Regions from separate parts of the Streptomyces sp. NPDC045431 genome, predicted to be linked through region 3. Evidence: riboswitches for the same ligand, from Rfam matches in the RefSeq annotation. Region 3 holds a riboswitch; each other region holds the start of a gene.
The links. A riboswitch is a leader RNA that binds a small molecule or an ion and turns the genes downstream of it on or off. The one in region 3 is predicted to bind cyclic di-AMP.
Positions count from the first base shown of each region.

Region 1: linked by a shared signal. The riboswitch ahead of AB0A69_RS14770 (C40 family peptidase) and the one ahead of AB0A69_RS04615 (LysM peptidoglycan-binding domain-containing M23 family metallopeptidase) in region 3 are both predicted to bind cyclic di-AMP.
Region 2: linked by a shared signal. The riboswitch ahead of AB0A69_RS16065 (NlpC/P60 family protein) and the one ahead of AB0A69_RS04615 (LysM peptidoglycan-binding domain-containing M23 family metallopeptidase) in region 3 are both predicted to bind cyclic di-AMP.

Region 1 is NZ_JBEZAQ010000005.1:245,528-248,790, forward strand. Features, by position in the region: gene AB0A69_RS14755 (urease subunit beta) at 1-91, opposite strand, end outside; gene AB0A69_RS14760 (urease subunit gamma) at 107-409, opposite strand; gene AB0A69_RS14765 (hypothetical protein) at 683-886, opposite strand; cyclic di-AMP (ydaO/yuaA leader) riboswitch at 1,527-1,708, shown strand; gene AB0A69_RS14770 (C40 family peptidase) at 1,713-2,192, shown strand; gene AB0A69_RS14775 (ATP-binding protein) at 2,262-2,693, opposite strand; gene AB0A69_RS14780 (helix-turn-helix transcriptional regulator) at 2,934-3,263, shown strand, end outside.
Region 2 is NZ_JBEZAQ010000006.1:135,678-138,940, forward strand. Features, by position in the region: gene pcrA (DNA helicase PcrA) at 1-1,800, opposite strand, end outside; cyclic di-AMP (ydaO/yuaA leader) riboswitch at 1,999-2,155, shown strand; gene AB0A69_RS16065 (NlpC/P60 family protein) at 2,154-3,149, shown strand; gene AB0A69_RS16070 (hypothetical protein) at 3,205-3,263, opposite strand, start outside.
Region 3 is NZ_JBEZAQ010000002.1:54,597-57,859, reverse strand. Features, by position in the region: gene AB0A69_RS04630 (helix-turn-helix domain-containing protein) at 1-462, shown strand, start outside; gene AB0A69_RS04625 (DUF6126 family protein) at 488-604, shown strand; gene AB0A69_RS04620 (tyrosine-protein phosphatase) at 629-1,441, opposite strand; cyclic di-AMP (ydaO/yuaA leader) riboswitch at 1,867-2,025, shown strand; gene AB0A69_RS04615 (LysM peptidoglycan-binding domain-containing M23 family metallopeptidase) at 2,030-2,935, shown strand; gene AB0A69_RS04610 (SGNH/GDSL hydrolase family protein) at 3,105-3,263, shown strand, end outside.

The DNA.
Region 1 (3,263 bases), on a different contig from region 3:
CGGCGGCGTTGAGCACGGTGAGGCGGGTGACGGGGCGGCCTTCGTTGAGGGGCACGGGCTCGTCGGCGTAGAGGATCTCTCCGGGGATCATCGGTGGCGGGCCCCGTCAGACGATCGGCTCGTGGACGGTGACGAGCTTGGTGCCGTCCGGGAAGGTCGCCTCGACCTGGACGTCGTGGATCATCTCGGGGATGCCCTCCATGACGTCGTCCCGGCTGAGCACCTTGCGCCCGGACGCCATGAGCTCGGCGACGGTCCGGCCGTCCCTGGCCCCCTCCAGGATGTGCGCGGTGATGAGGGCGACGGCCTCGGGGTGGTTGAGCCTCACCCCGCGTGCCCTGCGCTTCTCCGCCACGTCGGCAGCGACATGGATGAGCAGGCGCTCCTGCTCGTGCGGGCTCAGTTGCACGTTTCACCTCACATGTTCCCGCCCGGCACGACCCCGGGCGGCAGCGGGACCCTATCCGGCTTCAACACTCTGTTGACCTGCGGAAACGATTGTGAGGGAGAGATATTTCAATCTCGGGCAGAAGTTTTTCCAGCAGGTTAACTACCGCTTTGCCTGGCCATGGGACACGAGCGGCCACCCGCCGGGCCCGCAGCGCGGGTCGTATACGAGGCGCGGCCGCTCGCCGGGCGGTACGGGTGCGCCCGTGCCGCCCGGCGAGCCGCGGTGCCCGCCTCAGACGGCCAGGCAGCTCGCGCCCGGGACCTCCGAGGGGAGGGCGGGCGCGGCGGGGTCGACGATGGTGGTCAGGTCGGTCGCGCTGGTGGTGACGCAGTCGAGGACGGCGGTGGGGTCCGGCACCGCCACCGCCGAGGCGGTGGTGACGGTGGATCCGAGGAGTGCGATGGTTCCGAGGACGACGGCCGCGATGCGACGCATACGGGTTCCCTCCCTGTGGCGGGGTGACGGGTTCTGACTCGCCGGTTGGCTCGAGTCGGCCCCTGGCTACCCACCCCCACACCCCGGATACGCGCCCGGTCACCCGCACGAGGACGATGAAACGATCCCGCACGCTTCCGACCCCCGGAGTGGGGTCAACCGGGCGCTCGGCGGGCGCACGGCCGCACCGCGGGAGCACTGCGCTCGACGCATGACCACGGGAGGGCGAGGCGCACACCCGGACGCTGGCGCGTGCGCCGTGCGTTCTCGATGGCGAATGTCGGGCTGCGCGGATGACGCCCCCTCAGGAGCCCGCCTGATGAGGGATTTCGGCGTAGCACGGATGGGCGCAGAAGGGCCGATGAGCCACCCTCGTTCGGCGTACGCAAACGAGGGAATTACGCACTGTACGAGTTGCGCCCATGGTGTACGCATCTGGCGGAACATCACCTTCCGCCGCTGGTCCACGGATCATCAATCGGCCGTCGCGTCGCGCCAAAACGCCTCTGTCCACTCGAATGGATCAGTCGTGAGGAGCCTCACAAACTTCCGTTTCGACTCGGAATTTCGCCCTGTCATGGGTCAAGATCCCTTCGACGACAAGCCCCCGCCACCGCGGCGGGGCGGCCCGGGCGGACGCCGAGTCCTGCCGCCGTCCGGACGACTGGTCGACAGGAGTGGATCGGCAGGAGTGGAGGACCCAAGCAGTCCGGGGCGAGCGCACCATGGCCGCCCCTTGGGGTGAAGCCGCGTCAGCGGCCGGGCAACTTCGCCAGCCCGAACCCGACAGGTCATCCTTCACAGGCGGCTGACGAAGGGTTGCGCTATGACCGCGCAGATTCATGTCCCGTCTCTGCTGTCCCGAGCCGGTGCCGTCTCGGCACTGACGCTCGCCGCCGTCGGCGGCACCATGCTGGCGCCGGGCGCCGTCCCCCAGGCCGAGGCCGCCGCCGCGACGCACGCCACGAAGGCGCTGAACGTCGCCGCGTCGAAGAAGGGCTCCCCGTACGCGTACGGGGCAGCGGGCCCGTCCCGGTTCGACTGCTCCGGCCTCACGCTCTACTCGTACAAGAAGGCCGGCAAGACGCTGCCGCGCACCGCGCAGCAGCAGTACAACAAGACCCGCCACATCTCCACGTCGCAGCGGCAGAAGGGTGACCTGGTCTTCTTCCACTCCGGTGGACGCGTCTACCACGTGGGCCTGTACGCCGGGGACAACAAGATCTGGCACTCACCGAAGTCGGGTTCGGTGGTCAAGCTCGACCGCATCTGGTCGAAGTCGGTCTACTACGGGCGCGTGCGCTGACGCGACGGCTCGTACGCCCCGTACCGCACGCCCAGGCGGTACGGGGCCGCCGCCGTACCGGGCGGGCGCTCAGCCCCGGACGGGGACGGACCAGGGCAGGGCGATCCACACCGTCTTGCCGCCCTCACCGGTCGGAGTGACCGTCAGGCGGCCACCGCGTTCGGCGGTGAGCCAGCGGATGATGACCATGCCGCGGCCGTTGTCCTGCTGCACGGCCGCGGGCAGGCGCTGCGGCCAGCGCGGGTGGCTGTCGGTGACACCGATGCGCAGCTGCTCGTCCCGTTCCAGCCGGATGTCCACCGTGAAGGTCGGTGACTGCCCGAAGGTGTGCTGGACGGCGTTGGTGGTGAGCTCGGAGACGATCAGCCGTACCGCGTCCGCCGTGTCGGACTCGGCCGGCAGGCCCCATTCGGTAAGAACGTCCGCCACGTATCTGCGGGCTGCGGAGACCGAGGCTGGATCGCTCGGCAGAGTGACGGATGCTTCCTGGTGGTCTGCCATGGCGACGCTGTCCCTTTCCCACCGGGGCCGGACTCCGACAGGGAGCGGATGTTGTGCGAGGACGGCCTCGGATTGCGCTTCGCGCCAGAGTGCCACTTATGTCGCCCCAGGTGGGGCCGATCCCCCAAGATATGCATATATCTGTCGCTCGAAGCGGTGAACCCTGCTACGCGAGAGCGGTTCCGGCGGGCAGACTGGCGGGTTGGTCCAGCGTTCCGGAGGGCGGGAGGTGGGGCTGTCGTGCGGGGCACGCGGCACGGTCCGGCGGTGCGGCGCCGCAAGCTCGGCGAGGAGTTGCGGCGGCTGCGCCTGAGAGCCGGGCTCACCAGCCGGGACGCGGCCCGGCTCGTCGGCTGGCACCAGTCGAAGGTCAGCCGGATCGAGACGGGTGCCAGCGGGGTGACGGGCGAGGACGTGTCACGGCTGCTCGACGCCTACGGCGTACGTGAACCGCGCCAGCGCGCGCTGGTGGAGGCCCTCTCCGGCGCGGCCGCGGACGGCGGCGGCACGGGGTGGTGGCACGCGTACCGGGGCGTGCTGCCGCCGCAGTACCAGGACTTCATCAGCCTG
Region 2 (3,263 bases), on a different contig from region 3:
GTTCTCGCCGCGCTCCTGCTCGAACTCCAGGGCCACGGCGGCGAGCTCCTGGAGGTTCTCGATGCGGGTCTCGTCCTGCGGGTCGGTGGAGGCCTGCAGTTCGGCGAGGTACCCGGTGCGCTCCAGGACCGCCTCCAGGACCACGGCCGGACCGGCGCCGGATTCGGCGATGGTGCGCAGCTCGTCGAGGAGCGTGTTGAAGCGCTTCACGGCGTTCGCGGAGCGCGCCGCCATGCCGTACGCCTCGTCGACGCGGCGCAGCGCCTGCGGGAAGGTGATCTTCTCGCGGAGGGCCAGCGCCTCGATCATCGCCTCGGCGCGGTCGCCGATGCCCCGCTTGGGCACGTTGAGGATGCGGCGCAGCGGGACGCTGTCCTCCGGGTTCGCCAGCACGCGCAGATACGCCAGGACGTCCCGGACCTCCTTGCGCTCGTAGAAGCGGACGCCGCCGACGACCTTGTACGGCAGGCCGACGCGGATGAAGATCTCCTCGAAGACGCGGGACTGGGCGTTCGTCCGGTAGAAGATCGCGACGTCGCCGGCCTTCGCCTCGCCCGCGTCCGTCAGCCGGTCGATCTCGTCGGCGACGAACTGCGCCTCGTCGTGCTCGGTGTCCGCGACGTACCCGGTGATGCGCGAGCCGGGGCCGGCGTTCGTCCACAGGTTCTTGGGGCGGCGGCTCTCATTGCGCTCGATCACGGCGTTGGCCGCGGAGAGGATGGTCTGGGTGGAGCGGTAGTTCTGCTCCAGCAGGATCGTCGTCGCGTCCGGGTAGTCCTCCTCGAACTGGAGGATGTTGCGGATGGTGGCGCCGCGGAAGGCGTAGATCGACTGGTCGGCGTCACCGACGACGCACAACTCGGCCGGGGCGAGGTCGTCGTAACCCGTCCCCACCAGTTCGCGTACGAGCGTGTACTGGGCGTGGTTGGTGTCCTGGTACTCGTCGACGAGGACGTGGCGGAAGCGGCGGCGGTAGTGCTCGGCGACGTCCGGGAACGCCTGGAGCAGGTGGACCGTCGTCATGATGATGTCGTCGAAGTCCAGGGCGTTGGCCTCGCGCAGCCGCGCCTGGTACATCCGGTACGCCTCGGCGAGCGTCTTCTCGAAACCGTCGGCGGCCTGGTCGGCGAAGGTCTCCTCGTCGATCAGCTCGTTCTTGAGGTTGGAGATCTTGGCGCTGAAGGACTTCGGCGGGAACTTCTTCGGGTCGAGGTCCAGGTCGCGGCAGACCAGCGCCATGAGCCGCTTGGAGTCGGCGGCGTCGTAGATCGAGAAGGACGACGTGAAGCCGAGCCTCTTCGACTCTCGGCGCAGGATGCGGACGCACGCACTGTGGAAGGTCATCACCCACATGGCGTTGGCGCGCGGGCCGACGAGCTGCTCGACGCGCTCCTTCATCTCGCCGGCGGCCTTGTTGGTGAAGGTGATCGCCAGTATCTGGCCCGGGTGGACGTGCCGGGTGGCCAGCAGGTGGGCGATGCGGTGGGTGAGCACCCGGGTCTTGCCGGAGCCCGCACCGGCCACGATGAGCAGCGGCGAGCCGGTGTGGACGACGGCGGCGCGCTGCTGGTCGTTCAGCCCCTCCAGCAGCGCGGCGGGGTCCACGACGGTGCGCGGCGCACCGTCGCGGTGGTACGCGTCCCGGGCCGGGGGCACGTCGAAGCGGTCCCCGAAGAGGTCGTGCGGGACCTCCTCCGGGGCCGGGGCGTGGCCCTCGGCGTCCTCGGGGGGCGGCGGCGGTTCCTCGGAGGTGTGGTTCCGCAGGTCCGCCAGGAAGCTGTCGTCAAAGAGGCTGCTCATCGCCTATCGAGTCTAGGCCGCCCCACTGACAGTCGGGGCCGAACAGACTTCGTCGCAGAGCGCGATGACACATAAGCACCGCGTAAAGGTCACGAAAATGTATCCGGCATATCGAACATCATCCTTCACAGCACCACCACACGTTGGCTAGCGTGCCGCACAAGCGGACCGTTCCCTCATCGGCGAACCACGCCGATCGGACCGCCCACGCCGAATCCACTCTCCCCGCACGGGAGTTGGAACCGGGGACCCACCATGCACCATGGGGTGAATCGGCCGCTTCCGCAGGCCGTAGGGCACCTTCCGTTCGCCCGAACCCGCCGGTTGACCCGGTAGGCGGTCTACGGAAGGAGATGCCGGCCTTGGCGTCGCATCGCAAGCCGCGCAGCAGCACCACCCGCACGTTCGGTTCGTTTGGCACGTTCGGTACGAATTCCCCCGCCGTCGGGGTCACGACGGCCGCCATCGCCTCGGTCACGACCCTGCTGTCCGCCCAGTCGGCCGAGGCCGCGCCGGGCCGGCCGACGGTGGAGGAGGTGCAGAGGAAGATCGACGACCTCTACCGGCAGGCCGGAGGCACGGGTACGCAGGCGCAGCGGTACGCCCAGCCCGTGCGGCCCGCCCCGCCGGCCCAGCCCGTGCGGCCGGCCCAGCCCGTCGAGCCCGCCCCGCCCAGCCCGTACGTCCCGCACATCGAGGCGGAGCCGACCGCGAGGCCCGACAACGATGCCGTCGAGGCCGCCGAGGCGTGGAAGGCGGAGATCCCGGCCCCGCGGGCCGAGCCCGCGAAGACCCCCGAGGCGCTGCGCGCCGGCAAGCGGACGGTGCAGCGCAAGCTCGCGGAGGCGCACGCCCTGCTGGCGCGGGAGGAGACGCGGACGGAGACGCTGAGCGAGACGCCGACCGGGACGCCGACCGGGACGCGGGCGGAGGCCCCGGCGTACGGGCCGGAAGCCCGCGGGACCGAGAACGGAACCGGTCACGGGCCCGACCGCACCGCGGCCGAAGCGGACAAGGTGCTGGCCTTCGCCCGCGCCCAGCTCGGCAAGCCGTACGTCTGGGGCGCGGCCGGCCCGAGCTCGTACGACTGCTCCGGCCTGACCCAGGCGGCCTGGAAGGCGGCGGGCGTCGACCTGCCGCGGACCACCTGGGAGCAGGCCCGCGTCGGCACGCGCGTCTCCATGGACGAGCTGCGCCCCGGCGACCTGGTGTTCTTCTACGACGACATCAGCCACGTCGGCGTCTACCAGGGCGACGGCGTGATGATCCACGCCCCGCGCCCCGGGATGAACGTCCGCGAGGACGCGGTCCACTCCATGCCGCTGTACGGCTGCGTGCGCCCCGCCTGAGGGGCCCGCCTGAGGGGGGCGGCCCGCCCGTGGGAAGCGGGCCGCTCAGGTCACATCAGGTCCAGAGCGTCGCGATGAAGATGTTGGCGACGGTGAGGCCGCCCACGGCGCCGA
Region 3 (3,263 bases):
CGGCGCCAGCCCTCGCTGCCCATGCTCCTCGGCCTCGCCCGTGTCTACGGTACGACGGTGTCCGAGCTGCTCGGCGAGGTGCCGCCGGAGCGCGACCCGATCGTCCGCGCCGGGCGCGCCGAGCCCGTGGAGGCGGACGGCTGGACGTACCACCAGGCCGGCGGCGCGGGCCGCGCCCTGCAGGCCCTGCGCGTGGAGGTGCCGTACGCCGCCGGGCAGAGCGATCTCGTACGCGTCCACCCGGGGGAGGAGTGGCTGTACGTCCTCACCGGCCGGGTACGGCTCGTGCTCGGTGACGTGGTCCACGTCCTGGACCCCGGCGACAGCGCGCATTTCGACTCGCTGACCCCGCACCGCATCGCCGCGGCCGGCCGCCGCGGCGCCGAGCTGCTCTTCGTGCACACGCTGCTGCGGAGCGCCGCGGCAGACCTGTGCCTCGGCGGCACCGGCACCCACCGCTGACGGACCCCCGGAGAGGGAGAACCCCATGTCCTACGAAGTGAAGTTCCCGCGCGGGCTCGTCATCCGGCTCTTCGCCTACCTGGTGGCGGGCCACCTCTTCGCGGCGTTCCTGTACCTGCTCTTCGCGCTGGGCACCGGCTGACGGCGGCCCGCCCGGGCCCGGGGCTCAGCCCGCGTCGACGAGCCGCTCGCGCAGCCGCTCCCGCGTCTCGGGCGCCAGCTTCAGGCCCTCGGAGAGGTACCGCTCGGTCGTGCCCCAGGTCTCCTCGATCGTCGCGAAGGCCGCCCCCAGGTACTCCAGGCGCGCGTCGAAGAGCGGGCTGAGCAGCTCCATCACCTCGGGCGACATACCGGCCGGGGAGCTGTCGCTGCGGTGCACCTTGTAGCGGCGGTGCGGGTCGTTGGACTTGAGGTAGTCCGCCTCGATGGCCTCCCGCTCCACGCCGACCGCGAGCAGCGTCACCGCGATCGACAGCCCCGCCCGGTCCTTGCCCGCCGCGCAGTGCATCAGCGCCGGGACGCTGTCCTCGGCGAGGGCGTGCAGCACACGGCTGTGCTCCGCCGTGCGCTCCTTGATGATCATGCGGTACGACTCGGACATCCGCGCCGCCGCCTGGCCGTCCGCGAGGATCGAGCGCAGCTGGTCGAGGTCGCCGTCACGGACCATCCGCCAGAACTCGGCGCCGTCGGCCGGGTCGGTGAGCGGGATGTTCACGTTCCGGACGCCGGGGAGCTCGATGTCCGGGCCTTCGAGCTTCTGGTCGGCGGCGTTGCGGAAGTCGAAGATCGTGTGCAGCCCGAGGGAGCCGAGGAACGCCGCGTCCTCACCGGTGGCGTGCGCCAGGTGGCCGCTGCGGTAGAGCCGCCCGTGCCGGACGCGGAGCCCGTCCACCGTCGGCAGCCCGCCCACGTCCCGGAAATTACGCACACCGGACAGATCGGGCTCGCTCGACGGGGCCTGCGGCACCTGCTGCGTCACGGGGACTCCTCCGCGTCTGACGTCGGCGCCGGCCGCCGACGATGTCGCGATCCGACGATACGACATTGGGTTCCCGGGGCAATCATCCGCGCGGCCGTGGCCGCGGCCGCCGCGACGGCTCGTCGAGGTATGACGCTTCTGTCCGTATTGGGGCGTTCGGCATAACCTGCCCCGATAGCAAGGGAGATGGGTCTCGGCACGTGAGCAGCGTCATAAAAGTGACCGTCCGTGGCCGGGCTTCTTCCACAATTCCCCTGCACCCAGCGGGAATTCATGATCCGTAATCCACGGAGGGTGACCGGTATTCCGTAGCGGTACGGCGCAAAGGAATGCACGAGGGAAAGCGGCGGCTTGTTCGCGCCGACCCGGCTGTCCTACGGTCACCGCAATCCGGCCGGACCGCCGAATCCTGCCGCCGGCCCGGAATTCAGCACCCACCCACGTGTGGCAGGAGCGGGGGACCCAAGGTAAGTCCGCCGAGCCCGGAATTCCGGGACCGGCTCGGGGTTAAGTCGCGTCACCACGCGGCCGGGCATCTCCAGCCCGAACCCGACAGCTCACCTCGCAGGCGCCGGAGAGGAATTCGCCATGCCCGCCAAGGGTAAGCACCGCCGTCCCAAGTCCAGCACGCTCACGCGTGGTTTCGTCGCCGCCAGCACCGGTGGCGCGGCCATCGCCCTCCCGCTGCTCGGCGCCACCGGTGCGCACGCCGCGGAGCAGAGCGCCGCGCCGGCGACCGCTCCGCAGCAGGTCGTCGCCGCCGCGCAGACCACCCAGGCCGCCGCCAAGCCCGCGCCCCGTACGTACACCGTGGTCGCCGGCGACTACCTCGCCAAGATCGCCCACAACAAGAACGTCAAGGGCGGCTGGCAGAAGCTGTACAAGGACAACCGCGAGGTCATCGGCGAGGACCCGTCGCTGATCCTGCCGGGCATGGAGCTCACCCTCGGCGCCAAGGCCGCCCCGGCCAAGGCGAAGCCGAAGGCCGACGAGGACCGCAGTGAGGCCCGCGCCTCCCGCTCCGCCGCCAAGCCCCAGGCCCCGGCGGCCAAGGCCGCCCCGGCGCAGTCCGCCCCGAAGAGCAGCGCCTCGGGCTTCACCGCCCCGGTCGACTCCTCGATCACCACCCCCTACCGCGCCTCCGGCTCCATGTGGTCCTCCGGCTACCACACCGGTGTCGACTTCGCGGCCTCCTCCGGCACCAGCGTCAAGGCCGTCGGCCCCGGCACCGTCGTCTCGGCCGGCTGGAGCGGCTCGTACGGCAACGAGGTCGTCATCAAGCACACCGACGGCACCTACTCGCAGTACGCCCACCTCTCCCAGCTCTCCGTCTCCTCCGGCCAGAGCGTGAGCGGCGGCCAGCAGATCGGCCTCTCCGGCTCCACCGGCAACTCCACCGGCCCGCACCTGCACTTCGAGATCCGCACCAGCCCCAGCTACGGCTCGGACATCGACCCGCTGGCGTACCTGCGCCAGCACGGCGTCTCGATCTGACGCACCGTCGGCACACCGCCGATCCCGCCCCGCCCGGCACCGTGCCCCACGGTGTCGGGCGGCGGCGTATTCCGGCTTGGGTGAATCTTGACCGGTGGCGTATCTCACGCTACGTCAACCCCTCCTTACGGTCGCGTAGGTCACATGGAAGGAGGCAGGATGTGCTCCCGTGGCAGACGATTCGACCTTCAGAGACAGTGGCGTATTCGGGTCGTACGTGGCGATCGGTGACAGCTTCACCGAAGGCGTCGGAGACCCCGGACCCGACGGGACGTTCGTCGGCTGGGCCGACCGCCTGGCGGTGCTGCTCGCCGACCGGCTGCCCGAG